2 regions of the Exiguobacterium acetylicum genome follow, and region 2 is predicted to be linked to the other one. Evidence: a T-box and tRNA genes for the amino acid it is inferred to sense, from the RefSeq annotation. Region 2 holds a T-box; the other holds one or more tRNA genes.
What was found. A T-box is a leader RNA that pairs with one kind of tRNA and senses whether it is charged. The one in region 2 lies ahead of ileS (isoleucine--tRNA ligase), so its partner is inferred to be a tRNA-Ile.
Positions count from the first base shown of each region.

Region 1: it encodes a tRNA-Ile, which carries the amino acid that the T-box ahead of ileS (isoleucine--tRNA ligase) is inferred to sense. The anticodon was not compared.

Region 1 covers NZ_CP082333.1:907,500-922,489, forward strand. The annotation lists gene K7G97_RS04660 (NAD(P)H-hydrate dehydratase) at 12-1,442, shown strand; gene K7G97_RS04665 (GGDEF domain-containing phosphodiesterase) at 1,595-3,424, shown strand; gene K7G97_RS04670 (GGDEF domain-containing protein) at 3,480-4,562, opposite strand; gene K7G97_RS04675 (5' nucleotidase, NT5C type) at 4,660-5,229, opposite strand; gene ispG (flavodoxin-dependent (E)-4-hydroxy-3-methylbut-2-enyl-diphosphate synthase) at 5,329-6,438, opposite strand; gene K7G97_RS04685 (hypothetical protein) at 6,606-7,091, opposite strand; gene K7G97_RS04690 (Na/Pi cotransporter family protein) at 7,299-8,942, shown strand; tRNA gene K7G97_RS04695 (tRNA-Met) at 9,070-9,143, shown strand; tRNA gene K7G97_RS04700 (tRNA-Ile) at 9,155-9,228, shown strand; gene K7G97_RS04705 (alpha-amylase) at 9,345-10,805, shown strand; gene K7G97_RS04710 (superoxide dismutase) at 10,899-11,507, shown strand; gene K7G97_RS04715 (peptidoglycan D,D-transpeptidase FtsI family protein) at 11,643-13,715, shown strand; gene K7G97_RS04720 (PstS family phosphate ABC transporter substrate-binding protein) at 13,941-14,885, shown strand; gene pstC (phosphate ABC transporter permease subunit PstC) at 14,976-14,990, shown strand, end outside.
Region 2 covers NZ_CP082333.1:1,364,712-1,379,701, reverse strand. The annotation lists gene K7G97_RS07075 (phosphotransferase family protein) at 1-266, opposite strand, end outside; gene K7G97_RS07070 (LacI family DNA-binding transcriptional regulator) at 286-1,251, opposite strand; gene K7G97_RS07065 (Cof-type HAD-IIB family hydrolase) at 1,226-2,074, opposite strand; gene K7G97_RS07060 (NUDIX hydrolase) at 2,187-2,660, opposite strand; gene K7G97_RS07055 (hypothetical protein) at 2,681-3,091, opposite strand; gene K7G97_RS07050 (VOC family protein) at 3,122-3,808, opposite strand; gene K7G97_RS07045 (carbon-nitrogen hydrolase family protein) at 3,941-4,597, shown strand; gene K7G97_RS07040 (hypothetical protein) at 4,656-4,907, shown strand; gene K7G97_RS07035 (GNAT family N-acetyltransferase) at 4,886-5,362, opposite strand; gene K7G97_RS07030 (SMI1/KNR4 family protein) at 5,379-5,864, opposite strand; gene ileS (isoleucine--tRNA ligase) at 5,875-8,955, opposite strand; T-box leader at 9,012-9,257, opposite strand; gene K7G97_RS07020 (GNAT family N-acetyltransferase) at 9,342-9,899, shown strand; gene K7G97_RS07015 (hypothetical protein) at 9,961-10,344, opposite strand; gene K7G97_RS07010 (helix-turn-helix transcriptional regulator) at 10,355-10,546, opposite strand; gene K7G97_RS07005 (DUF2188 domain-containing protein) at 10,683-10,907, opposite strand; gene K7G97_RS07000 (methyl-accepting chemotaxis protein) at 11,367-13,064, shown strand; gene solA (N-methyl-L-tryptophan oxidase) at 13,135-14,277, shown strand; gene K7G97_RS06990 (hypothetical protein) at 14,659-14,990, opposite strand, start outside.

The sequences.
Region 1 (14,990 bases), 460 kb from region 2:
GTGATGAGAAGATGATTTATGATACACAAGAAGCGCGACAAATCGATGAGTGGGCACGGACATCCGGACTGCCACTTGAAGTGCTGATGGAACGAGCCGGAAGTCACATCGCAACACGTATCAAAGAGCGTCATAGGAAGACGGAGCGAATCTTGATTTTATGTGGGACAGGCAATAACGGTGGGGATGGGTATGTCATTGGACGCGAATTGATACGCGACGGATTTGATGTCACACTACATGCACCATTTGGAGAGAATCGTTCGGATACATCCATCGTCCATGTTCATTATGCAGAAGCATTTGGACTCGTGACCGAACAACCGTGTGGTCAATATGATGTCATTCTAGATGCCTTATATGGAACGGGATTTGATCCAAAGCGGGTGAATCAAGTGTTCGAAGCGCAATGTGAATTCGTATCGGAACAAAAGCGACAAGGGGCACGTATCTATGCAGTGGATGTGCCGAGCGGAGTACCGACGGATCACGCAACGGAATTTAAGGAGACAGCGGTTCGCGCAGACGTGACATTTCAACTGCATGCAATGAAACGATCTGCCTTTTTAATACGGACAGCACCGTTTTATGGCGAATCAGAAACGATTGATATCGGATTACCGACATTTGGTGAATGGCGCGTATCACCTAATGGTGTGACCGCCTTGTTCAAGCGGGAACCATACGGTCATAAAGGAACGTACGGGACGGCTCTATTGATTGGTGGAAGTGAGACGATGCCGGGTTCCATTCAACTCGCGACACGGGCAGCCTTACGAACAGGAGTCGGTAAACTACAAGTGGCAACGACGGCACTTGCGAAACATGGAATCATCGTCCAAGCGCCGGAAGCGATGGTCATTGATCAGACATTACCAGCAATTCAGGAGATGCTCCCCTCCATCTCAGCAGTTGGAATCGGTCCCGGATTATCGCAAGAGGCAGTCGAAACATGGGTGGACTATCTGCTTGAGAGTGATTTGCCGGTTGTACTAGATGCTGCAGCTCTAGTAAAAGAAAGTTATCCCGAGCGAACCGCGCCGATCATCGTCACACCGCATATCGGTGAATTCGCCCGGATGACGAATCAGAGTGTCGCAAGTATTCAAGATGATCTTTTCGGTCAAGCAACCGACTATGCCATCTTGCATCAAGTAACTGTCGTCTTGAAGTCTCATGTCATCTTAATCGCGAAACCGGATGGAGGCGGATTCGTCGTCTCGGGTGCATCAAGTGGTCTCGCCAAAGGAGGAAGTGGGGATACGCTGTTTGGTATATTAACCAGCCTTCTTGCACAACATCCAACAGGAGACATTGAAAGAACATTAGCGTTAGGAGCAGAGTGGTATGCACGTGCTTCTCGGCAAGTTGAACGACGTTTACATCCGAGCAGCTTGCTAGCAACGGATGTCATCGAGGAGTTAGGAAGAGTCGAGCTATAAAAACATCAATTTGAAAGAACAGTCTTCCACGATACGTATGAGGGAAGACTTTTCTTTTTAGGAAAGAATTGACACATTCCATTTGACAGGAGTATCATCAAGCGATGTCGAAACCTTTATACGGAAAATCAGACGGAAAGGAGGGAGAAAGCATGGAGGATATCGTTCGGAAACAACAATGGTGGATTGGAAATTTTGCCTTATTCATGATGTTCGTTGGTGCTTTGATCATTTATACGACGACAGAAGAGACAATTAAGAATGCGTATTTGAGTCGTTCTGTCATCATTTCATTTTTAATCGTCATGGGTCTATTTATTTTTTATATTAGTCGTCGCAAAATGGAAACCGTTTTGCAAACGCACTTATTGTCTTTGATGTTGCTCGTCGTTCCGATTACATCGATTAGCTTTTTACCTTATGCGGCAGTTACCGTTTGGGCAAGTAGCTTTTTGTTTTTGATGATCGCTTTAATCTCGTATCAACGAATCATGATGTGGTACGCCATCGCGATTGCCATCGCAACTAGTTTTTATGTCATGTGGAATGCCGATACCGTGACGGTAGAAATTGATCCGACAGACCATTATGGACGGATTGGCATGATTGTGATTGGCGTATCGATTGCGCTTGTCATCAATCACTTGCATATTCGCAATTTAAATCGGTTAAATGACCTTGCGATACAATTACACGATACGGCGCGACGTGATGAAGAAACAGGTGTCTTGAATCGCCAAGGATTAAACGAAATTGATTTTCCAAGACCCGAACAACAGCTCATTTTTGTCGGGATTCATTTAGAAAACTACTATGAGCTGGCACGTTATTTTGGAGAAGATATTCAGTTACAAGTACTACGCGCCTGTATCGAGCGACTCAAGAGACAACTACCTCCTTATCAAGCTTTTGCTCGGATTGAAGCAGGTACGTTATTGATCGTCATGGAAAAGCCGGACGAGGTGGCGTGTAAGGAAGCGATGGAAGAATTGAGTCAAGAAATCTCCATACCATACGAAATCGAGGGGCACCATGTCTATGTCAACATATCCATCGTCATTGATAACGGCGAAGGGGCGACCAACAATCGAAAGCGTCGGGTGCAACAATTATTGACTGCCTTACAAGAAGCAGCGCAACAAAACGAACGTGTGATGTGTATTGACAAAGAATGGCGTAAGGATCAAGAATTACGAGTCAAAGCAGCACAATCCCTAGCCCAAGCTAATATCGAAACGGATTTTCATCTAGTTTATCAATTACAATACGATGTTCAATCAGAGCGATTTATTGGTCTTGAGGCCTTAGTTCGCTGGAAGACCCCGTTACAAGGAGCTGATCGACCATCCGTATTCATTCCGATTGCTGAAAAAAGTGATTTAATCATTCGTCTAGGAGAATGGATTTTTGAGGAAAGCTGTAAGACGCGCAAAGCATTGGTCGATCTTGTTCCAGACGAGTTTACGTTATCTGTCAACGTATCACCACGCCAGTTGACGAGTGAGTCGTTCATGCCTTTCATCGAACGAACGCTACTGAAGTATGCCTTAAAACCGCAACAGATTAAAATTGAAATCACCGAGAGTCAGTCACTTGATTTTGAGAGCCAATCGATTCATCGAGCGCTCAAACGAATCAAAACGCTCGATTTCCCGTTGTCACTTGATGATTTCGGAACCGGTCATGCGTCCTATCATGTTCTCGAGCGTTTGTTACCGTTACGTCAATTAAAGATTCCAAAGCAATTCATCGAACAAATCGGTGAATCGGAGAAACGACAATCCATTCTCGAGTCGATTTTTCAACTGAGCCAGTCGATGCATGTCGAATGTATCGTCGAAGGAGTTGAGACAGGAGAAGAAGTACGCATTGCCAAGGAAATCGGTATTCATCTATTCCAAGGTTATTTCTTCGCTAAACCGGTACCACTTGAAGAAATCATCTGTCTACTGCAAAAGACGAATGAAGGAACGGTCCGTTGACCAACAAAAGCCACTTCAGTCCGAATCGCTCGGAGGAGAAGTGGCTTTTTAGTATTCATTTCGATCGATACAGGCGATACTGATTTCTTCCTTGCGCTTTTGCTTCGTACAAAGCACTATCCGCTTGCTTAAATACTGTTTCAGCTGGTTGTTGATGAGCGTAAGCAATTCCTGCGGATACCGTAATGGATACGGCATGATCTTGCATGACGAACGGTGTTTGCTGAACGGCTGTTACGATTGTTTCAGCTAGGACGACAGGAGGATGCAGTTCAATGTCTGGAACGATGACGATGAATTCTTCACCACCATATCGACCGACCGTAACGGGTGCCGGACAATGTTCGTTCAATAAGATTGAAAAGTGGCGCAAGACAGCGTCTCCGATTGCGTGACCATGTGTATCATTTACATTCTTAAAGTGATCCAAATCAAACAAGATGACTCCCCAAGAATCTTTACTCCTTTCGAGCGTCGTGACTTTTTCTAAAATGACATGGCGATTCGCGAGCCGCGTCAATTGATCGGTCGAAGCAAGGTAGGATTGATAAGAATAAAGAACGAAATGCTGCTGAAGGAGTGAAGACAAACGATAAAACAAAAGAGCTCCACCAATCGTTAAAATGAAATAAGGAATATAAATCGTTCCCCAGGCATCTGCTGGGGAGTTACTCATAATCAATCGCGAGAGTACGAGTAGGGAACCGACCGTGACGATTGCAGAAAAGAAGTACCCTTGCCTTTTGATGAATCGACGACAAATAAAAGAAAGTACTAGAAATCCAAGTAGTGTGATGACGGAACTAAATAGAGCACTTAGTGAATCTCCGCTATCAATCACGAATCGGTAGATCAAGAGCATCAGCCCTGTCACGGCAATACTGATATTACCACCGAACAAAGCGGACAAAGCGAGAGGTAATAACCGTAAATCAATCAATGCTCCATTTAAGTCGATTGCATTATGCATAAGTAGAATGCCAGTCATACCATTGGAAAGTCCGAAATAGAGACGAGTAGATATTTTTGAGTCAGGTTGAATTGGTAAACGATCACGAAGTAGGTAAAAGGTGAACGTAGAAACGAGAAAAATAATACAGATATTAATAAAAAAGATATTCACTGTCGCAAGCATCATGAAGCCCTTCCTATATCAAAGTTTCAATCTATCGTCATTGTACGATATCGAGTCATGCAATGACATGAAAATGGAAAAAACAGCCTAATCGGCTGTTTTAACGAATCGGTGCAAATTTTTGAATCTCTTGAACGGCTTCATTCCATGAAGCGACACGAATGACATTATTCGGTACAGCTTTACGGTTATAAGGTGCGTCGAACAAGATTACAGGAATAGATGTGTCTTCTGCGATTTGCACAGCATTCTCTAATCGATCTTCCATGAATAAATCGAGTGATAAATCACGGACGACTTGTACTTTGTCGTGTGATCCCGTCATGATCAAAGAATCAAGAGGAAGTTCGTGTTGTTTGATCCACTCTTCTGTTACAGGACGAACAAGCTCCGATCGTGCTGTTACGTAATGGAGATCATATTGTTTCCGCAAATTCCATAAGTGATGACGAACATGTTCTTGAGGGATGGATTCACGATAAATGCCGGTCTCGTGACCGGAGTTCACCATGTAGTCCCAAAATTCGATTTGATTCATATCGGTATACGTATGCAATTCATACTCGGACGCCTGATTGAAGTCAATCGACGTTCCAAGATGCTTATTCATGTAAGTGAAGCAAGAGGATGGATGTGTGATCGTTCCATCAATGTCGATTCCAATTTTCATTTACAGTCACCAACGTTCTAAAAATTTTTCTTCACTTAGTATAACATAGTCGAAATCGAGATAGGAAAAAAGACTCCTCGCGAGGGAGGAGTCTTCCACTTATGCATGGTTTGCTTTTTCGGCTTCTTTTTCAGCCTGTTTTTCGAGAACGATCGCATCGATTTCTTTCTTCAATTCTTCGACCATCGTTGCTTCCGGTACTTTACGGATGATTTCTCCGTGACGGAATAACAATCCTTCGTTGCGTGCACCAGCGATACCGATATCAGCTTCACGTGCTTCACCAGGACCGTTGACCGCACATCCGAGAACCGCAACTTTGATGTTCGCTTGGATGTTTTCGATATAGTCTTCGATTTCTGCAGCGATCGACATTAAATCGATTTCGATCCGACCACATGTTGGACATGAGATCAATGTCGCTGCGTTCGCTGCGAGACCAAATGATTTCAAGACTTCTTTTGCGACTTTTACTTCTTCGACAGGGTCCGCTGAAAGAGATACACGAACTGTATTTCCGATTCCGCGTGACAAGATCGCGCCAAGTCCCGCTGCTGATTTTAATGAACCAGAGCGAAGTGGACCAGATTCCGTAATCCCGACGTGAAGTGGATAGTCGAATGATTCAGAAGCGAGCTGATACGCTTCAAGCGCCAACTGTACGTCTGATGCCTTAAGCGAGACGATGATATCATGGAAGTCGAGATCTTCGAGAATCTTAATGTGGTGCAACGCACTCTCGACCATACCACGAGCAGTTGGGTAGCCATACTTTTCAAGAATATGCTTTTCAAGTGAACCGGCATTTACCCCAATCCGGATTGGGATATTTTTTGCTTTTGCTGCTGTAACGACGGCTTCGACCTTTTCGCGGCGACCGATGTTACCCGGGTTGATCCGGATTTTATCAACGCCAGCTTCGATTGCCATAAGCGCAAGTTTATAGTTGAAGTGGATGTCTACGACAAGCGGAATGTTAATTCGGCTTTTGATTTCTGCAAGTGCGAGCGCATCACGTTCTTCTGGACAAGCGACGCGGACGATTTGGCAACCAGCTTCTTCAAGGCGTAGGATTTCAGCGACTGTCGCTTCGACGTCGTGTGTTTTAGTTGTCGTCATACTTTGGATGATGACTTCATTATTTCCACCAATGACAAGGTCCCCTACACGAACGGGACGAGTCTTAGAGCGATGGACCATTTTCGGCATATCGAAAATCTCCTTTTGTGGCATACCGCCATATTGTTTATGTTTACCTTTTCTATCATATCGAACTATTCCCTAAAAATCGAGAAACAAGAACGAAAATTGAACATTTACAATTGTTTAATGAAAGAAGGGCGTCCGTCAATCCGTCGGACGCCTGATTTTAATACTCATTGAGGTTTACGTGAAGAACGTGGCTTCGAGGAACGGGCAATCCATAATGGCACTAATGTGTAGACGAAGTGTCCGATTACGAGTATCCCGATTCCGAAGCGAGGATAATCAAGTTGGTATAGAAGCATACCGATTGGGAAAGACCAGAGGTTCGTTGCGACTGTATAAGGAAACGTTTGGCGATATGCCCACGGACGGGGAAGTAACAATCGGACAAACCCTTTTGTTAGATACGCCATAAACAATACGTAAAGTAATACAGCGATTGCGATAAAGATGAAATGAAGGATGAACCAGACGACGATCGGAATGTTTTTTTGTAAAAAGAAGGAATCAATGACCGTCGTCCAAAATGAAATCCAAGCTAATCCACAAAAATAAAGGGAAACATCTGCTAAACGAAGACGCAAAAACGGACGATTTGGAATTAAGGAAGTTTGTAAGTAATTAATCAGTTGACGTAAAAATGACAAGTGAATCACTCTTTCTAATGTTTTATAACAGATTTAAATTATTTGATTTGTGTTTGTAATAAAGGTTTTTTGTGTAATGGTACAGATTAATAAAAGCTTAACAAACGGATATTGAAAAAACTATTTACAAGTTCACTAGACCTTTACATAATGGGGGAGTTGAGAAAATAAACTTTACAAACACATCAATCCACATGAAATAAAGGAGCTGGCAAGATGAACTATGATTTGCAGGAAATGATTTTCACCTTCATCGGTGGACTCGGGATTTTCCTATTCGGTATTAAGTATATGGGAGATGGGCTCCAAAAAACAGCCGGAGACCGATTACGTTACATCCTCGATAAATATACGACGAATCCACTATTAGGTATTTTAGCAGGTATCGTCGTCACGATTTTAATTCAGTCGTCGTCAGGAACGACCGTCATCGTCGTCGGTCTCGTTAGTGCGGGTCTGATGAATTTAAGACAGGCAATCGGAGTCGTCATGGGGGCAAATATCGGAACAACGATTACGGCATTCATCATCGGCTTTAACGTCAAGGAAGCTGCGCTTCCAGCGATCGCAATTGGTGCTTTCTTAATCTTCTTCTTCAATAAAGAACGGGTTCAATACATTGGACAGATTTTCTTTGGCTTCGGTGCATTGTTCTATGGTCTCACATTGATGGGCGACGGAATGGCTCCACTCGAGTCAAGTGTCTGGTTCCGTGAGTTGACTGTATCGATGTCGGATAACCCATTGCTTGGTGTATTCGTCGGAACGATCTTTACTGTTCTCGTCCAATCGTCTTCTGCGACGATCGGTATCTTACAAGAGTTGTATGCTGGTGGCATGATCGATATCAAAGCAGCACTTCCGGTCTTGTTCGGTGATAACATCGGAACGACGATCACAGCAGTACTTGCAGCACTTGGTGCGTCGATTGCAGCTAAACGGACAGCGGCAGCACACGTCATCTTCAATATTATCGGAACGATTTTATTCTTGATTGCTTTACCGATCTTCTCGAATTTCATCGCATGGATCACGGGTACGCTTGATTTAGGTCCAAAGATGCAAATCGCCTTTGCACACGGAACATTCAACGTCGTCAATACGTTGATTCAATGTTGGTTCATTGCACAAATCGCATGGTTGGTACAAAAAATCGTACCGGGAACGGATACGACGATTGATTCAAAACCGCGTCATCTGGATCAAAATATCTTGAACCAATCTTCGGCACTCGCATTAAACCAAGCAAAGCTCGAAGTATTGCGAATGGGAGAATTCTCGAAAGACGCACTTTCAAAAGCACACCGTTACACGCAATCGCATGATAAGAAAGATGTATCGGAATCACAACAGATTGAATATGCAATCAACCATTTAAATACAGAAGTCACGAGTTATCTCGTTAAAGTAGCAGCACATGATTTATCAGAACGTGAATCAAATGAGCACTCGTTACTGATGCACGCTGTAAATGATTTTGAACGAATCGGTGACCATGTCGAAAACATCGTCGAATTGGTCGACTTCCAAATCGTCAACCGAATCCAGTTCACATCAGCTGCGAAGAAAGAGCTTGATGACATGTATGCCTTAACGCAAGAAATCGTCGATTGTGCTGTTCGCGCTGTCGAAGAGGATGATGTTACACGAGCTCGTAAGGTTCTGGAACTCGAAGGAAAACTCGATGCGCTCGAACGGTCATTCCGGAAGCATCACGTCCTTCGTGTTAACGCTGGCGAATGTACGGGACAAGCAGGGATGATCTTCGTCGATCTCTTGTCGAACCTCGAACGAATTGGCGATCACGCTGTTAACATTACGGATCTCGTCCTAGAACAGCGGACGGCTTTAACGAACTAAGTGAAATACGATTTTCTTATAACAGCTGATTTCAAAAAATGAAATCAGCTGTTTATTTTTTTGAAATAGCATATTGACAAGTTTCGCCACATCTCGTAATCTAGTAAGAGTAAGAAACATACATCATGGCGGTGTAGCTCAGCTGGCTAGAGCGTACGGTTCATACCCGTGAGGTCGTGGGTTCGACTCCCTCCGCCGCTACTATTACTTAAGGACCCTTAGCTCAGCTGGTTAGAGCTGACGGCTCATAACCGTCCGGTCGCAGGTTCGAGCCCTGCAGGGTCCATTCAGTAGAACGCTTCTCGTTGAAAAACGGGAAGCGTTTATTTTTGTTCCCCCGGGGAATAGTAAAGATATTGTAATAATATTCATACTATAGTAACTAAGGGAGAGCGAAGAGAGATGGAACGTAACCATACGATGATGCAGTTTTTTGAGTGGCATGTAGAGAATGATGGGAAGCACTGGCAACGCTTGAAAGAGCGGGCGCCTGAATTACGTGCTGCCGGCATCACGTCCGTGTGGATTCCACCGGCGTCAAAAGGTCAATCGGATGAAGATACAGGATATGGCATCTATGACGTCTATGATTTAGGCGAATTTGATCAAAAAGGAACGGTCCGTACGAAATACGGTACGAAAGATGAACTCGTCGAAGCGATCCAGGTTGCTCGTGAGAACGATATCGCTGTTTACGCGGATGTCGTCATGAACCATAAAGCAGCAGCCGATGAACTCGAGACGATCAATGTCGTCGAGGTCCATCCAGAAGATCGTTCGAAAGAAATTTCAGAAGAGTTTGAAATCGAAGCTTGGACGAAGTTTACGTTCCCAGGACGTAACGGAAAATATTCAGATTTCATCTGGACACATGAATTTTTCAATGGAACGGATTTTGATGCCCGTGAAGAAAAGACGGGTGTCTTTAAAATTTCCGGTAAAAATAAAGATTGGAATGATCAAGTCGATGATGAATTCGGAAACTATGACTATTTGATGTTCGCGAACATCGATTATAATCACCCGGAAGTCCGAGAAGAAATGATCCGCTGGGGACATTGGTTCCAAGAAACAATTGATTGCCAAGGTTTCCGACTCGATGCCATCAAACATATCAACTATGAATTCGTTCATGAATTCGCAAAATCAATGATTGAAAAAAGTGAAGGTGATTTCTATATGGTCGGCGAGTTCTGGAAATCAGATCTCGATGATTGTCGTCATTTCCTCGATAGCGTCGACTATACGATCGATTTGTTCGATGTTCCGCTTCATTACAAGTTCCATGAAGCTTCGAAGCAGGGACAAGACTTTGATATGACGACGTTGTTTGCGGACACCCTTGTCGAATCACACCCGACGAATGCCGTCACGTTCGTCGACAATCACGATTCTCAACCGGGGGAATCACTTGAGTCGTGGGTGGATGACTGGTTCAAACAACACGCTTACGCGGCGATTTTACTTCGTAAAGACGGTTACCCATGTGTCTTCTACGGTGACTATTATGGAGTGCAAGGACCACATCCGGTAGAAGGAAAAAAAGAAATGATCGATGCTTTACTCTATGCACGGTATCACAAAGCATATGGTGAGCAAGAAGATTATCTCGATGATCCTCATTGTGTCGGTTGGGTTCGCCGTGGAGTTGAGGAAATCGAGAACTCTGGCTGTGCGGTCTTATTGTCGAATGCCGATATGTGTGAAAAACGGATGTTCGTCGGTGAAGAACGTGCAGGTCAAGAATGGTTCGACTATACGAACCATCAAGATCACCCTGTCGTGATCGACGATGAAGGATTTGGTGTCTTCCCGGTTCCAGGTGGTGGTGTCTCAGTTTTTGCTCCGCGAGAAGTCGAGTAAATCCGAGGGTCTTGACTTGCGTCAACACAGGTTCTTTTGCTAGTCTTAAAGGGTATTGAAGTTTTCGAAAATAGCACAAAGGGGGACATGAACATGTCAAAATTTGAATTACCAGAACTCGGCTACGCTTATGATGCGCTTGAGCCACATATCGATGCTCGTACGATGGAGATTCACCACACGAAACACCACAACACGTATGTCACGAACGTGAATGCGGCGCTTGAGGGTACAGAACATGAAGGAAAGTCACTTGAAGAACTTCTTCAAAACTTGGATGCTCTCCCAGCAAACATTCAAACTGCAGTCCGTAACAACGGTGGCGGTCATTGGAACCACTCATTCTTCTGGAAACTGTTGAAGAAGAACGACGGTGCTGCTCCAACAGGCGAACTCGCGACAGCAATCGACGAAGCATTCGGATCATTCGATGCATTCAAAGATGCGTTCGCAAAAGCAGCAACAACTCGTTTTGGTTCAGGTTGGGCTTGGTTAATCGTTGACGGTGGAAAATTGGCGGTCGTTTCGACACCAAACCAAGATACACCAGTCATGGAAGGCAAAACACCAATCCTCGGTCTTGATGTTTGGGAACATGCATACTATCTTAACTATCAAAACCGTCGTCCTGATTACATCAATGCGTTCTTCAACGTCGTTGATTGGGATCACGTAGCGAAGCTTTACGCTGACGCGAAGTAATGTGAAAACGAGCGTGTCGTTCAATTGTGAACGATACGCTTTTTTTAATGCGGAAAATGATGGGATAGGTTGTTATGGAAAGTTTCCTTCTATATAATGAAACAAGATGACTTTTGAACGATAGGGGAGTACGCCATGGCTAAACGAATCACCGTACGAGGAAGACGGCGTAATCATCTGCCGCTTCGTCTGAATTTAATGTTCTTCGTCGTTTTTTTATTGTTTGCGATTTTGATTTTCCGTTTAGGAGTCGTGCAAATCGTCAATGGTGAGAAAATTTCGCGGGAAGTTCAAAAAACAGAAATGATCGCATCAAAATATGAAGTGCCACGCGGAAAGATTTATGACCGGGATGGTCGTCTTTTGGTTGATACGATTTCTAAATACTCCATCGTCTACCGTCGAGCACAAACGACGAAAGTCGATGAACGCATTGAGATTGCACAACGCCTTGCGGCAATCATTGATTTGCCTAAAAAAGATTGGAAAGTCACAGAACGTGATATTAAGGACTTCTGGATCGCGACAAACACGAAAGAGTCTGATCGTCGTTATCAAGAAGCCGTCAAACAGAAATATCCTTCAGCAGAAGCACAAAGTAAACTATCAATCGCAGAACAGGATCAAATCCGATTAGATGCGATTACGAAAGACGATATCGATTATGACGATCAAACGATGGAAGTCATTGCGATCAAACACAACATGGAAGTCGGATATGCGCTTGATCCACAACTCGTCAAACTCGGTGCTTCCGCAAAAGAGATGGCGATCATCGATGAAAATCTAGAAGATTTAAAAGGTATATCGGTGGAACCGTTCTATGAGCGTTCTTATCCATATGAAGGAACACTTCGAAACATCTTCGGGAAGTATTCGAAGATTCCAGCAGAACAACAAGCGGAGTTCAAAGCAAAAGGTTACAGCTTGAATGACCGTGTCGGAACATCATTCCTTGAACAACAGTATGAGGATCTTCTGCGCGGGAAACCCGCGTACGATGTGTATGAGACGTTCAATGGAGAGCCGGTCGGTGATCCAAAACGCGAAGAAGGCGAGTCCGGTAAAGATCTCGTTCTGACCGTGGATGCAGAGTACAACAAACAAGTCGACCAAATCATGCAACAAGCGATTAAAATGGGGCGTGGCATGGGTAGTCGTTATCTAAAAGAAGGTTACGCCGTCGTCATGAACCCACAGACTGGTGAGATTCTTGCGATGTCTGGTCAAAAGCTGGATCCAGCAACCGGTAAGTTTTCGGATGTCGCAATCAATAACGTGTTGACGTCCCTTCAGATCGGTTCGACGATCAAAGGTGCAACGGTTGCGATGGGACTCGAGGAGGGCGTCATCCGTCAAAACGAAGTCATCAATGATGCGCCGATCACAATCGGGGGAACGAAAAAAGCATCGTACGTCAATATGGGAGCAATCACGGACTTGACGGCACTTGAGCGTTCATCAAACGTTTATATGTTCAACATTGCGATGCGGATGGCGAAGTACCCAAGTAACGGTATTGCCGGAGCGAGTGTAGACGGAGCAGCTGCCATCATGCAGAATTACTATAGCCAATTCGGTCTTGGGGTGACGACAGGTGTTGATTTGCCATACGAAGCAAAAGGTGTTCAAGGGACACCTGACCGTGTCACGCTACTCATGGACCGAGTCATCGGACAGTATGATGCTTTTACACCGCTACAAGTCGCACAGTATATTTCAACACTTGCCAACGGTGGCTATCGTGTTCAGCCGCACTTCTTAAAAGAAGTTCTCGCGTCGAATTCGATTGAAAAAGGAACGAAACAAGTTGATTATAGCTTTAAGACGAATTACCTGAATCGGATTGAAGTCAGTCAAGATAACATTGATCATGTCCGAGAAGGATTGCATCGTGTCGTCAAGGGAGAACGTGGTACAGCAAAAATCATCGCACAAACCGGTATTGATGCAGCTGCGAAAACAGGTACAGCGCAGGTCAGTGTCTATGGTGATGATGGGATCGCCTTACGTGACGGAAGTGGTCAACCGGTTCGTTCATTGAACTCGAACCTTGTTGGCTGGGCACCGTACGATAATCCAGAGATGGCATGGGCCGTGTTCCTTCCTTATATGGAACAAGAAACCGTCAACTCAAAAATCGGTCACGATCTTGTCAAAGCGTACTTTAATGTCAAAGATATCCCGTGGCAAACTAAGCCAAATTAACTAGATGAAAAACGAGAGTGAGCAATCACTCTCGTTTTTTTGTTTGCATTGACCTTTTTTTCTAATGGATTTCGAATTGTAAACACTAAAAAACACGCCTTTACAATTCTTTTACGTTGGATTCATTTCGTTTTAATAGTTCATCCGTAGTATAAGTCTTGTAAGGAAAACGGATAAAAAGTCGTAGCATCGTCAGCGACATACTTTCGAGGAGGAAAATTAATCATGTCTTGGATGAAAAAAACAGCACTCATCACAACGGTAGCATCAATCGCAGTAGTGGGGGCAGCATGTGGTAACGATAAAGGCGGTTCTGCTAGTTCATCTGATTTAAAAGGAAAAATCGCAATCGACGGTTCTTCTACTGTCTTCCCGATCATGGAAGCTGTCGGTGAAGAATATTCAATGGAACAACCTGACGTAGATGTCACAGTCGGTGTCTCTGGTACAGGTGGCGGATTCAAACGCTTCGTCGTTGGTGAAACAGATCTTTCGAATGCGTCGCGTGAAATTAAAGAAGAAGAAGCAGCTGAAGCGAAAAAGAACAATATTGAATTCACAAAAATGGCACTCGCATATGACGGTTTGACTGTCGCAGTCAGCAAAGAAAATACATGGGTAAAAGAGCTCACAATGGAGCAACTCGAGAAAATCTGGCTCGACCCGAACATCAAGACTTGGAAAGATGTCGATTCTTCTTATCCGGCTGAACCACTTAAATTCTTCAGCCCAGGGAAAGATTCAGGAACATTCGACTTCTTCTCTGAGGAAGTACTTGAGAAAAAAGATATGCGTAAAGATGTTCAATTATCAGAAGACGATAACGTTCTCGTCAAAGGTGTTGAAGGAACGAAAGGCGCAATCGGATACTTCGGTTATGCGTACTACGCTGAGAATAAAGATAAGTTGAAGGAAGTACCACTTTCTGCTGAAGGAAAAGACGCAGTCGATCCAACACCAGAAACGATCAAAGATCTTTCTTATCCACTATCACGTGAAATCTACACGTACATCAATAACAAATCGATGAAAGACAAAAAACAAGTCGCTGACTTCGTTCAGTTCACGAACGAAAACGCTGGTGATCTTGCTGAAGAAGTCGGATATATCAAAATGCCGCAAGATCGTTACGATGAAAACGCAAAAGCAATTGAAGACGCAATGAAATAAATCATCGAGTCATGAGGATGGCCCAACCGGGGAAGTCTGTACCGGTTGGGTCCCGTTCTCATGTCAAGAAGGAGTAGGGAGTGAAGAAGGATGAGTTCAACACAA
Region 2 (14,990 bases):
GTGTTCAGAAAATCTGTTATTCGCTCCGGTTCAAACAACTCTAACATTTCGCTACCGTCGACCCGCTGCATCTCAATGAACGGCGAATCTTTTAATTCAACGGCATATACGTCTGGTGTCGGAACAACCGTCCGCTCGAGTTCTTCGAGCATACGAAATTCCTGTATGATTCGTTGTATTTCAATCGATTCATGGAAGTATTTACGAACTCTCTCGTCAGACATCATCATCACGGTAGCGGTCGCACCGGTTTTTTCCTTATTCATCTGTATAACCCCCAATCTCTTATGTTGTTTGTCGAATCATCAAAGAAGGTTCCAGTAAAGAACTAGCTCTTTCACTCTGATTCAGCGCGTCATTCAATAATTGTTCTGCTGCCAGTCTGCCAAGCATTACAACCGGTTGCCGGATCGTCGTCAATCCAAGCACTCTGGCAATTGGTACATCATCGAACCCCGTAATCACGATATCCTCTGGCACCCGAATGCCATCCTTGCGAAATTGATCGATAAGCCCCGCTGCGACTTCGTCATTGCCGACGATGATGGCGTCTGGTAAGTCTATCGTTAGAAGTTGACCTGCTAGTGCTTGTCCGTCCTTGAAAGAATAGCACCGATCCGCGTACCATTGAATTCCATGGCGGAGCGTAGACGTCTTGAGATACTGGTCGAACGCCTCCCGTCTGACTCTTCCGACTCCGCTATCTGGATTTCCAAGACAGAGACCGACTGTTTGTGCTCCTCGTTCTTCTACATGTTGCAGCAACATCGTGATTGCTTTTCCATGATTAAAAGAGATTGACGGCACGATATCCTGATAGTCTTCGCAGGCAACGACTGGTCCAAGCGTCCGCATCGTTTTAAGTAACTGCGGCTGACTGATGGCGCCAATGATCAATCCGTCAATCCGCTTATCGCGAAGGTATTGCATACTCGCTTCTTCTTTTGCTGGATCGTGTTCCGTCTGGATGATAAGGAGTGTGTGGTTTCGTTCCATGCACACTTGACCGATCCCCTCGATTAATTGATGAAAAAACGGATGACCGACACGCGGCACGAGGACACCAATCGTATTCGTCTTACCGCGTGAGAGGTTGATCGCATTTCCGTTCGGACTATATTCCAGTCGCTCCATCACGTCTAAGATGATCCGTCGCTTTTCTTTTGATACATGCTTATGATCGTTTAAGACACGGGATACCGTCGACTTTGAGACGCCCGCTTGTTTAGCGATGTCCGAGATGTTCGCCATGCTGTTCCTCCTTCGTTTGTTCCCATCGTTCTAAGTCGTTTAATGCCTCCGCTACACCGTCCTCGTCATGATCACTGGTAAGGTATGTCGCTCTTCTTTTGACAGACGCTTCCGCGTTTCCCATGGCAATCGATGTTCCCGCCACTTCGAACATCGGTAGATCGTTTTGATTGTCACCGATCGCAATGATGTCCTCGGGTGTCATCCCGTACGCTCTCGCAATGTCTTGAAGGGCAGTCCCTTTTGTCACGCCGTTTGCCATGACTTCTAAGTTATAGGTACCTGAACGTGTCACGGAACAGATCTTCAGCTGCAGAAGTTGTTGTTCGAGGTGTTCGAGCTGCCATCTGTCAGGTGAGACGAACATGAATTTGATGACGTCCAGTTGATCGATTGCGAATTCATCAACTTCTTCAACACCGTATTGCGTTAATTGAGCCTGAATGGCTTCTTGAAACGCACGATCTCCGCCTTGAAGGGCAACAAGCGAAAACTGCGGTAACAAGATGTTGTCTTGTAGATAAACATGTATGAATACGTTTGTAGATCGCACGATCTCCCAAACAGTTCGACTACTGGAACGATTCAAAAAATATCGTCTACCTTGTCCCACCTCGACCTCTGCCCCGTTCGCACCAATGACCGGACAATCCAGTCCGTGTTGCGCTAAAATCCGTCGCGCATCAAAGGCAGCTCGCCCGGTGACGATGATGACGATATCTCCTTGGGCTTGCCGTCTCTTGATGGCTGCCTGATTGGTATCCGAAATCCCGTGTTCCTTATTCAATAGCGTTCCATCTAAATCAATCGCAAAGCATCGCATCGCGTTTCCTCCTTTTCGTGTCCTCTTGATGCTACAGGCTGAAACGCGTCCCAGTGCAACAAAAAATCTTGAATGAACAGTTCATTCAAGATTTTTTGTTTTACCCTTTTCTTCAAATGGAGAAGTGATGTGCTGTCCGTTGTTTTTGAACATACTCCATCAAGATCGGTCGTTCCGGTGGATTAAGGTTTTCTGGTAGCTGATCCATAGCGAAAAAGCGTAATTCTGCGACTTCTGACGGATCCCGAACCACTTCACCCGTGTAAGCCGTACACAGAAATGCTGAGATGACATTATAGACTTCATCCCCGTGCGGATACTTATAGTAAAACGCATCACCCGAATAGACGTTCAATAATTCGAGGTGCTCTGCTTCAAGACCGGTCTCTTCCCTTAATTCTCGTTTTGCCGTCTCTACGAGCGTCTCCCCGATCTCAAGCGCTCCACCAGCGAGTCCCCAGCATCCGTTATCTTGCCGAAGTTGTAATAAGACTTCTTGTTTATCGTTGACGACGATGACACACGCTCCTGCCATGACGAGTGGTCGTGTGCCGACGAGTTTGCGTAATTCTGTGATGTATCCCATGTCATTCAGTCCTTTTCCATTTAAATCACTCTCGTTCGGACGCGCATCCGTTTAATTCCCGTCAATAGGAGACACAACAAGATGATGCCCGAAACGAACAGTACGAACGTATGAATCGTAAAGAGGGAACGGAAATCGATTACGGCAACATTCTGCTGCACCTCAATCCAACTACTTAGTATGATTCCACTGATTGCAAGTAAGATGAGTACGCCGACCTGTCGACGTGTCAACGTAACATACGTCAAAACGCGCATGCCTTCACGGATCACGAACGGTAGGAGAACGAGGAGTGCTGCGACCGGTAAGATGACCGGGTCACCGCCTTGCTGAATCGGCATCGACCGGGTCAAATAGCCAAACAGAAAAAAGAAACCACATACGAACAACAATAATCCGAACGCGATACTCGCATTCACCGCTTTATTCATCTTACTTCCCTCACTTTTTAGAATAATGAATTATGAAGAAACGGCACTTTGATGCCATACGCCCGCTGCATCTAGCCGGACCCGATGTCTGCTGTCGAGTTCCATCTCGATCGGACTGACCTTCGCCGTCTTCGGTGAGAACAACCATGTCCGACCTTCTGGGACGAGCAAGATATGCGTTCCATCCGCGACCGGTCCGAGGAAGTTGAGTGACGCGCCGTTGAGCGGACGTTCCCGTCGCTCGAAAACGCCGATTTCTGCTAACTGCGCACCCACTTCAAGCACGTCTTTCACTGTCAGACTCATCTCACCGATTCCGAGGATGTCGGATACATCAAACGTCGGTTCCGCTTTAAAGGGATTGATTTGATGCCGCGCGATCAGCTCCAAGACATTTTCATCTGGATCATAAAAATAGCAGGAATGCGAGTCCGTGAAGTCAAAATAAATCTCGTCCTGTCCATCTTCGATCAAGAGTGGTGTCCGTTCTACGAGCCACGCTTTACCTTGTTGGAAGACGTTTTCCGGAATGTTGAACGCCATATGGTACTGCGTATCAACATCGTCCGTCTGTTGATATGTCAGCTGATCGGTACCGATTTGCATCGTAAACGAGTCGTCCGTTTCCGAGACGAGCGGGAATCCGATCTGGTTTATGTAAAAAGCCTTCATTTTCTGTAGATGGCGTGTCACAAGAGTGGTTTTTGAAATGTTCAAGCTGATGACCTTCCTTCATTTGCAGTAAAATTTATCAAAAAGCGATATGCTTTATTTTACCACTAATGGTAAAATCATGACGAACGTAAAGTCTGATTTTTCAGATATATTTATACCTGAGAGGATGTTTTGATGAAATTATTAATCGCTCAACCAAAACGCGAGACCGGACTCGAGCAATTCGAACGTGAAATTGCCGCTTATCCTGAAGTCGATCTGATTGTCTACCCGGAAGGCTATTGTACGGTCACGGAACTCGAACGCGTGCAACACCTTGCCAAACAGTTCGAAACAGCCATCGTCCTCGGTTACAAGGATGAAGCGAATCTCGATCGCGCTGTCATCATCGATGCGACCGGAACGATTCTGCTGGATCGCGCCAAAACACCAGAAGCTGGACCGCTTTATACACCATCAACAGCAAACGACGGGTCGTTCCGCTATGGATACGTCCTCTGCCGTGAAATCTTCTTAGGAAAAGACGGACTACGCGAGGAATCCGGACTTGATCTCATCTTCAACCCGATTGGCGTCGGCATGTTCAGCGAGGAACAGTACGTTGAGTGGTCCGGTGAAGCACGTAGTATAAGTCAGGCGCAACAAGCACTCATGATCGGAACGAGTCATGCCGATGGTTCGTACCGCAACTGTGGTTTTACGATTCCGATTGCCTTCATCTATGACGAGACCGGTGAACCGTTGCTGTTGTCTCATAACGATACGCGGACACGTCTGTTTGATACGGTCACGCGTCACGTCGAAGTCGTCGGTACACCCTCTTTATCGTAAACGAACACACGCTTCTTCTGACTGGAAGAAGCGTGCCATTCCTTCAGGAGGTGCTCTTATGTCTCAAACAGGTCGTGCGTCATTCTTTTGGAAACGATACTTCTATGTCTTCTTTCCTTTGTTCATCTTCGGCGTTAGTCACGAATCATACCTGGTCGATAATCCGTTAGCTAACCTTGAGGACATCGGCGAGTTCGTCTTCTTCTTTTGCCTTTATCTGTTTAACTTTGCCGTTCTTGCCGCTCTTTTGACGAATCTGTGGTGGTTCTTCCTTCCGACAAAACCCGCTCATTCCGAAAGCGATTTTTGATAGGAAACGAGTGTCGCCCGTACGTTGAGCGGTTGACTGACACCGGTCAATCGATAGCCCATCTTCTCATAGAAATAACAGTTACGTGTCTCTTCGCGAATCGTCCGCAGTTCCCATGTCGTTGCAGCCGGATACGCTGCTTCAACGAGCTGTAACGCGCGTTGGGCGATCCCTTCACCTTGACGGGCTGGATCTAAGAACATCGGACTGATCGCGTAGCGACTCGGTGCTTTCGCAACGACACAAATCCCGCCAACGACAACATCGTCGACGATGATTTGATGAAACGTACTGCTCGGATGTGTGATCCGGTGAATGACACGATCGATCGATTCGTTCGCCGGATTCGTTGCAAAATCTTGATACCGCTCGAGCGTCTCTGAAAACGCCTCGATTTGAAGCGTATGAAGCTTCGCAGCGTCTGCAAGAGACGCTGTCTGTAATTGAATGTCCACTGAACCTCTTCCTCTCTTAACGGAACCATTCCCAAAATAGCGTGCCTTGCGCGACGATCAAGTAGTCGAGCCATCGCTCAAAGCCGAACGGCATCGCGTCTTCCTCCCATTCCTCGAAATTTAGAAATTCCCCACTCCAAATCCGATTTCCTGCCGGTCGATTCATCTCGTAGACGATCCACTCCCCGTCTGGTCCTGCACCGATCGCTAAGAAGTTTTCGGGACATTCCCACATCTCGCTATACGTCAGGCAATCCTCGATTGAAAAGAGTTCGAATCCATCGTTGTAGGATAACGTTTCGTGTTGAAAGAGCTTCGCACCGTTATGTTGACGTAAGAACGTCTGATAGTCGTCTGCCGTCCACGCAGGTAACAGCGCGAGCTGTTCGTCCGTCGCTCCTCGGTTAAAGATGAAACGTTCTCGGGCTACTTCCCCTTCTTCTTTTTGGACCTCTAACAAACCGTCGACGAGTCGACCTTTTAATGCTTCTAATGCAATCATGTTCTTCTCCTTAACAATATTCTTTCGTTGGTGTGAACGAGACACCGACATCGTGTCCGCCTAGCTGAACATCTCCTGTTCCTTGTAGCGGTTCAGTTCGCACGGAGGATAAGGCAAGGTGTTTGAATAACAAAGGCTCAAACGTCTCGACGATTGGTTGGAACGTCGCATCGACCGACAAGACGAGATCGATTCGGGCGTCCCGCGATAACGCTTGTGCCTTTCGTTGCGACTGAATATAGCGGACAAGCTCCCGCATCCAGCGTTCCTGCTCCAGTGCCTCCGTGATCCGCGTATCGAGCGTCACGGTGAGTCCACCACTCGTCGCAGCAGCAAAACCCGTCTGGACGATTGGTTCGACGATGACGTCCGCTTGACGCACTTCGACTTCATCGCCTGAAGCGGTCTGATAGATCAATTTTCCGGTCTCGAGCAAGTCGGAAGTCTCCTGTGCAGACAATTGTTGTAGCCATTGGTGGATCGCGTTCGCTTGCTGTGCGAATTTCGCTCCGGCTGCGCGGAAGTTCAGTTTAAGACGGAACCGTGTCGTCGCTTGCGTCGTCGGAACGATTTTGACGTCTTTTACACTCAGTTCCTCTTGGATGATTGCTGTATAGTCCGTCCACGAAAAGGTTTCGCTCGATTGGACGCTTAAGCTAGCAAGCGGTTGTTTGACTTTCAAGGCGTGCGTATTACGTACTTGTCGTCCTAACTCGACGACAGACACGACTTGTGTCATTTCGTATTCCAGATCAGGTCGGAGCATCGATTGATCGGCAACCGGATAATCCGCTACATGTACGCTCATTCCTGTTAATCGCTGATAGACATCATCGGCAAGGTACGGCGTAAACGGTGCGAGTAGTCGTGCCGTCGTCGAAAGTGCGAAGTGAAGCGTCTTGTACGCGGCTTGTTTTTCTTGCGACCAATCAGCTTGCCAGAAACGTTCCCGCGAACGGCGGATGTACCAGTTACTGATCTCATCGACGAGTTGCGCAAGACTCCGCGCTGCTTGAGTCAATTGATAATCGTCCATCGCATTCGTCACGTCTTGCGTCGTCTGATGGACACGCGAGAGCAACCATTCGTCGAGACGCGTCCGTTTTTGCGGACATGAGCCATCAAATCCGTCCAGTTCGGCATACGTCAGATAAAACTGGACGGCGTGATCCAGTGTATCGACTAGCTTTGATTTTGCTTCTTGGACGATCCGCTCAGCAAACCGTTTCGCACTCCACGGACTGCTGTCGACGAGTAGCGCCCAGCGTAAGCTATCAGCACCATATGCTTCGATTAACGCCACCGGGTCGAGGGCATTCCCGCGACTTTTCGACATCTTCTGTCCGTTCTCATCGAGGACGTGCCCGAGTGCGAGGACGCGCTTATAGGCAGGCTGTCCCGTGAAGAGTGTCGAGATCGCTTGCAAACTGTAGAACCAGCCCCGCGTCTGATCGATGCCTTCGATGACGACATCGGCTGGATAGCGGTTAAGCGTCTGCGTCCGTGACGGATAATGCTGTTGCGCGAACGGCATCGCTCCGCTATCAAACCAGACATCGATGACTTCTGGTGTCCGGTGCATCACTCCCTGACACGTCGGACACGAGACCGATAACGCATCGACGTATGGTTTATGCAACTCGACGGATTCCGTCGATGTCGTCCGGTGCAACAAGTCAGCCTTGTTTTTTGGAACGAACGTCGTGTCACACGCTTCACACTCCCAGACGTTCAGTGGTGTACCCCAATAGCGATTGCGACTGATGTTCCAGTCGACGAGTTGCTCGAGGAACTTCCCGAACCGCCCTTCCTTGACGTGATCGGGATACCACGTCACAGACGCATTGTTCGCAAGGAGTTGTTCCTTGACGGCCGTCGTCTCGATGAACCAGTTGTCTTGTGCGTAATAGAGCAGTGGCGAGTCACATCGCCAACAATGCGGATAGCTGTGCGTATAGCGTTTTTTCGCAAACAAGCGTCCCCGTTCAGCGAGCAGCTGGATGATCGCGACGTCTGACTCTTTGACGAATCGACCAACGAGTGGTGGAACGGCGTCCGTGTAACACCCAGCAGCATCGACGACATTAACGAATGACAGACCGTTTTCCCGGACGACCCGGTAATCTTCTTCCCCGTACGCTGGAGCAAGGTGGACAAGTCCTGTTCCGCTCGTCGCTTGAACGAAGGACGCCCCGACGACCATGTGACCGTTCTCTGGCGTCACGAAATCAAACGGTGGTTCATAACGCAAGCCGACGAGTTCCGCACCAAGCTGTTCGGATACGACCTCGACGGATTCTGAGAACAGTTCAGCGACTAACGCTTTTGCGACAATGAATCGCTCTCCTTCAAACGCTACCGTGACGTACGTCAATTCCGGATGAACCGCCACCGCGACGTTTGCCGGTAACGTCCAAGGTGTCGTCGTCCACGCAAGTAGAAACGTCTGCTCCATACCGACGATCGGAAGTTTGACCGTAGCCGATAAGTCCGTCACGTCCTGATAGCCTTGCGCGACTTCATGGGAACTGAGTGACGTCTGACAGCTCGGACAATACGGTGATACACGATGTCCCTTCGTCAACCAGCCTTTGTCATGGATCGTCCCAAGGATATGCCAGACGCTTTCGATATACTCGTCCTCCATCGTCACGTAAGGGTCATCCATGTCGACCCAGTAGCCGAGTTTTTCCGTGAAGACACGCCACTGTGTTTCATAGGAGAAGACACTTTCCTTACAGCGGGCGATGAATGCTTCAACACCATAGTCTTCGATCGCTTGTTTGCCGGAGATGCCGAGTTGTTTCTCGACCCCGAGTTCGACCGGTAGTCCATGTGTATCCCAGCCAGCTTTTCGTTCGACCCGGAATCCTTGCATCGTCTTATAACGGGCGACGGTATCCTTGACGGTTCGTCCGAGTGCATGACCGACGTGGGGTAAGCCGTTCGCAGTCGGCGGTCCTTCGTAGAATACGAATTCCGCTTCCGTGCGTTGTTCAATCGATCGTGCGAAGACTTGGTCTTGTTTCCATCTGTTGCGGACACGCGCTTCGCGTTGTTGTAAGGTTTCTGCTTGGTTTTGTGACGTCATCTCTTGTTCGCTCCTTTGTCGGTAACTAAGAGAATACAAAAAAGTCCGCCCCCTTTGACAGGGACGGACTTCACCGCGATACCACCCATATTCCGCCGAGAATGCTTATTCTCGACAGCACTTAGTTGCACACTATCATGCGCATTCCATGTAACGGTGGACACCCGGTCACGCTTACTGAATGGTTCAGCGTGACTTCTCAGAGAGGATCTTCATGATTGATCTGGCTACCGGCTCTCAGCAATCCCGGTTTTCTGTAAGGCAGAGGGACAATCATTACTCTTTCTCGTCAACGAAATGATATGCTCTTGTTGTGGAGAATCTTACCACATGACTTAAAGACTGCACAACAGCTTTTTACATTTTCTTGCAAAGGGGTTTTTTGAATGTTACATACTTTCCCAACGCTTAAAACGAACCGCCTCGTCTTACGCGAAGTGTTACCCGAAGATGCTACGAGTGTCCTCGCCTATTTATCAGACGAACAAGTCGTCAAACAGATGGGACTCGACGCCTTTCAATCGGAAACAGACGCGCTCGAAGAGATTGATTGGTACGCTTCGATTCGTCGCGATGGCACGGGCATCCGGTTCGGGATCACGTTACAAGAAAACGATGTCATCATCGGCAGTTGCGGATTCTTAAATCAGTCGGCACGCCATCAGCGGGCAGAACTCGGGTTTGAGTTGAGTCCAGCTCATCAGGGACAGGGCATCGCGAAAGAAGCCGCACTTGCGGTCATCGCATATGGGTTTGAGGAGCTCTCTTTAAATCGTATCGAAGCACTTGTCTTACCAGCAAATACTGCTTCACACCAATTGCTTGAACGGCTTGGTTTTCAGCGCGAAGGGTTGCTTCGTCAATATGAAAACTCGCGTGGTCAGTTCGATGATTTGTATATGTACTCGATTTTGCGGAGTGAGTGGTCTGTCTTAAAAAGATAATCTGTGAAATATCAAAAGTCGTTTAGATGGGTGAATCCGTCTAAACGACTTTTATACCGTTTTATCGATAAGATCTTGCTTTTAAAAATTCTATGATCGGCAACAGTGTCAGTCCGATCGCGAACAAGACGATCAATAACAGATTCGCTGATTCATGCAAAAAGTAATCGAGACAGATGAATCCAAAAATCAGGACAATCAGGATTTTGTAGCTAACGAGCCCGCTTTCCGTCGTAATCTTTTTGCCGAGTTCATCTTCTGGCACAGGACGCTCGTCTTCTTTTGATCGCGCCCACGTAAAATACGAGAAGAACATGATCATCAGAATAGCCAATTGCACGATGGAGAAGAACGTTACGTTGTTTTCGATGATCATACTAATGATGGTAAGACTCGCCACTATCACGAGCGTCACTAAAAATAAACCCGTTTTTTTCTTAGACATCCCATTCCTCCTATTCTGAAATGAACAGATGATCGACTTGTGTCTGCAAGACTTTGGCGATATTAAACGCTAATTGTAAAGTCGGATCATACTTGTTGTTTTCAATCGCATTGATCGTCTGCCGACTGACCTGACAGCGGTCAGCCAGTTCTTGTTGCGATAATTTTGCCGCTAGACGTCGCTCTTTGATGTGGTTTCTCATGTTCATTCCTCCACGACGTGTCAAATTCTTTTTACATCTCTACTGTAATGAACTTCCATCCTCATGTCAAAAACATTTGACATGAGGATCATTAAAAAACACGTTCTGATGATCAGAACGTGTCGTATATGATAGCTCAACCTCGTGGTGGAAATGGATCATGTCCGTAAGAATCTTTTTCGCGAATCTGCCCTTCTTTGTTATGAATCACGAGTTCTGTCTTCTGTTTTTTCGCAATGCGACGCCCTTCAGCGATCGCTTCTTTCTGTGTAGCAAATCGTTTGGTTGCTCGAGTCGCACCAGCAGCTTTCACTTGATAGCCACCTTTAGGATGTGGCGTGACATGTTGCTCTCGTTTCATCCAACTCCTCCTCTCATACGTATCAGCTAGATACGTTCACGTCACATTGATGACTATCTTGATGTCCCTGTTTCAACAGTATCTTCGATTGGCAACGTAAACATGTCATCAATCGGAAGGTTGCTTTTTTCGTGCTGACCGCATGTCTTCGTAATTCATTTTCATATACATGTCTTGCCTTGATTCGATGATCAACTTCACTTTCCATCTCAATCCCTCTTCCCTCAACTTATATTTTTTTCTAACTATTATGTGCCCTGAATCATTCTCTACAAATCCTTTTTTAAGAAAATCAATCTTTCCGCAGGCAGTTTCATAAAAATATCGTCAAAAGGTCCTGTTTAATATGTATTTTACCGACCGATAAATGAATTACAGATAGAAAATATGAGTTGAGAGGACTAGTTGAACGTGAAGAACACAACCAAGAACCATTCCATCCGAACGCGCCTTTTAGTAATGATTAGTTTGATTTTGATTGCCTTTTTTGTTTTTAGTAGTCTAGCTTTATACTTCAATACGAAACAAACGGCAGTCTCAACATTGAAAGCGACCGCTGAAAAGGACGCACTGCGCATCAGTAAAACGTTCGATACGGCAGCTTACAGCGAATTTCTACAATCGCCTGTCGCGTCCGAACAATACGAAACGTTACGAACAGAACTCGATACGTTACGAAAGCAAAATGGACTCTTATATACATACACAGCACGCATCGACCAAAATAAGGTTCGATTATTAATCGATGGTTTACCAAAAGATAAGGCTGCGAAAATCAATGCCCCGGCAAGTGGTGCAACCGTTGCCGATATGCAAGACGTCCTAAAGGGCAAAACACATACGACGGACGTGATTGATGATCCAATTTATGGACAGTACATCAGTGTCTACGTTCCGCTGAAGGATGCGACCGGGAAAATCATCGGCATCCTTGGAACCGATATCGCGGCGAAGGAAGTCGATGCCCTGACGACCGATCTATTGCAACAAAACGCTCCGATTTTCATCGGGTTGATGCTCCTACTGTTGACGATAACCCTTATCTTGCTTTACATCGTACTCGGTCGAAAGTTACGTCCGCTCGAGACGTTACAGAAAGTCGCTGCCTTGATTGCCGACGGACGACTGGATCAGGCAAAACAAACGTTGACCGATTTGACGATTGCTTCGAAAGACGAAATCTATGCGCTTGCGATCTCGATTCGTGATATGAACGAGATGCTGCGGACGATGATCGTCGACATCAAACAGACAGCTACCCTCGTCTCGACGACGAGTCAATCGATCGATCAAAGTACGTCGGAAGTACTCGACGGTTCCGAACAAATCGCTCATACGATGTCGGAAATCGCGACCGGGACCGAAAGTCAGACGCAAGTCACGCTTTCATTGAATGATGAGATGAATCGGTTCGCAGCATTGATCGAGACGACGAATCAGTCTGGTGTCGAAATTCAAGGAACGACGGAGCAGATGGCAACACTGACACGAGTCGGACGAGAGCAAATGTCCGCTTCCGTCGAACAGATGCGTCACATTCATCAGCACGTCACGCAATCTGCTGAACAGATTGATCTACTGAAACAGCAATCATCAGATATCCAAACGCTCGTCGGCATCATCCGCGGTATTTCCGAGCAGACGAATCTACTCGCCCTCAATGCCGCGATTGAAGCAGCACGGGCGGGTGAACAAGGGAAAGGATTCGCTGTCGTCGCGACCGAGGTCAAGAATCTTTCAAGCCATGTCGCTAGCAGTGTCAGTGGGATCGCAACGATTGTCACGTCGATCGAAGCCAGTGCGCAGCAGATGCAACATAGCTTTAAAACGACGGTCGAAGCAACAGCAGCCGGTGAACAGATCGTTCTCGATACGGATACGACGTTCGAACGGTTGACGGATCAAGTCACGCACGTCTCAACGGCAACACAGCAGATGACGCAACAGATGGAAGACGTCTTGCAGGCAGAACGTTTCATCCGCAATGCCTTGACGGAAATTGCCGCTGTCGCGGAAGAGCATACGGCGAGTAACGAGGAAGTTGCCGCTGCGTCTGAACAAATGATTGCGACGATCACGACGCTCCATACGCTCGTCGGCGATTTGAACGCACGAACAGAACATTTAGAACAGGAAGCCCGTCGCTTCGAGATTTAATCTTTCATTTGTTCTTTTCTGGTTCTCACTCTATACTGGTGTGAACTTACATATGAAGGAGTCGAACCAGATGTCCCATTATGATGTCATCATCGTCGGTGCCGGATCCATGGGGATGGCAGCCGGCTACTATCTCTCACGAACCGATCAAAACATCTTACTATTAGACGCTCACAATCCACCGCATGATCAAGCGAGCCATCACGGGGAGACTCGGATCATTCGTCATGCCTACGGAGAAGGTGAAGCTTATGTGCCGCTGGCGTTAGCCGCGCAACGCTTATGGTACGAGTTGGAACAGATCAGCGGTCGGAGCCTGTTCCTGAACACCGGAGTCTTAAACGCTGGTCACCGCTCGTCCCATGCGATGCAGACGATCATCAGGAGTGCAGCGCAGTATGATTTACCGCTTGAGATCCTGACGGCTGAAGAAATGAGAACGCGCTGGTCCGGCTTAACGATGCCCGACGAGTATATCGGTTGTTTTGAACCGACGTCCGGTGTGTTGAAGTGCGAGGATTGTATTGAAGCATACCGTGATCTTGCTGTCGCGAACGGTGTCGACATCCGGACGAATGCGAAAGTGACGACGCTTACCGCCCACGCTCATGGTGTGGACGTAACCGTCGGAACAGACACCTATTCAGCTGACGCCTTAATCGTCGCAGCCGGTGCCTGGTCTGGTCCGTTGCTCGAACAGATTGGTCTCTCCTTACCGCTTCGCCCGGTCCGCAAGACGTTCGCCTGGTTCGAAGCAGCGGAAGAGGTATTCAATGACGCGGTGTTCCCTGCCTTCGCCTTTGATACACCCGCCGGTTATTATTACGGTTTTCCAAGTATCGCTCAAGCCGGTCTGAAAATTGGACGCCACGACGGTGGGATTCCCGTTGATCCAAATCAACTACGCCGTCCATTTGGTCAGGAGACGGGTGATCTGGCTGATTTACGACAGTTCACGAACACCTTCATGCCCTCGATCGATACTTTAACTCACGGAAAAACGTGTCTCTATACGATGACGCCAGACGAGGACTTCATCATCGATTTACATCCGGACTATCCGCATATCGCGATTGCCGCCGGCTTTTCCGGTCACGGATTCAAGTTCAGCAGCTTAGTCGGAAAAGTACTCAGTGAATTGATCATGGAACGATCGACGACCGAACCGATCGGACCGTTCGCGATTAAGCGTTTTAAACAATTGAACACATGAAACGATAAAGACCGGCAACGAAAATGCGTTGTCGGTCTTTGCTTGTCAATATTCTAGACGAGCATCATTTAGTGATGACGTGAATACAGTAATGATTTTCTTTGTTTGCTTGACAATTACGTCCTCAAAATCCTCTGTCATGACTTCATAATCACTTCAAAGTTTTTCTCATTAGCGGTGAAAATGAGATTCACCTTAGCGACTTGTCTTTGAATGTCTTTGATTACTTCAGCCACATTCTTTTTGGTTACGGCTTTATAAACGTTGAAATTCATGACGAATGAATAATTGTATGGACTTTATTCCATGTTAAAATCGCCTTTTATTCAGGTTTTTTTTTGATAAATAAAAAAGCACTAACCCGAAGGTCAGTGATTAGAATTATTGTTTTGCATAGATATAAATATTCTTTTTGTAATCATAGTTGAAGAACATGTAGTAATCTGTTTTTCCACTGTGACTCTTGGCTAGATAGTAAATCCAGGAAGCTTTATCAGGGTAAATGTTCTTGCCATTCTTATCAACGTATCCAAACTTTGTTAAATCTTCTGAATAAAGGTGATCAAAAACTCCGAGTCCTTTACCGGAAAGAATTTTATCGATTTGACTAATTGTCATACCATATTTCGGCTTCTTGCCATTGTAGAATTTTTTTGCCGAAGGATTTTCTGGAGAGTAAGCTTTCCATCCAACGTAAAGTTCCTTGTTTTCTT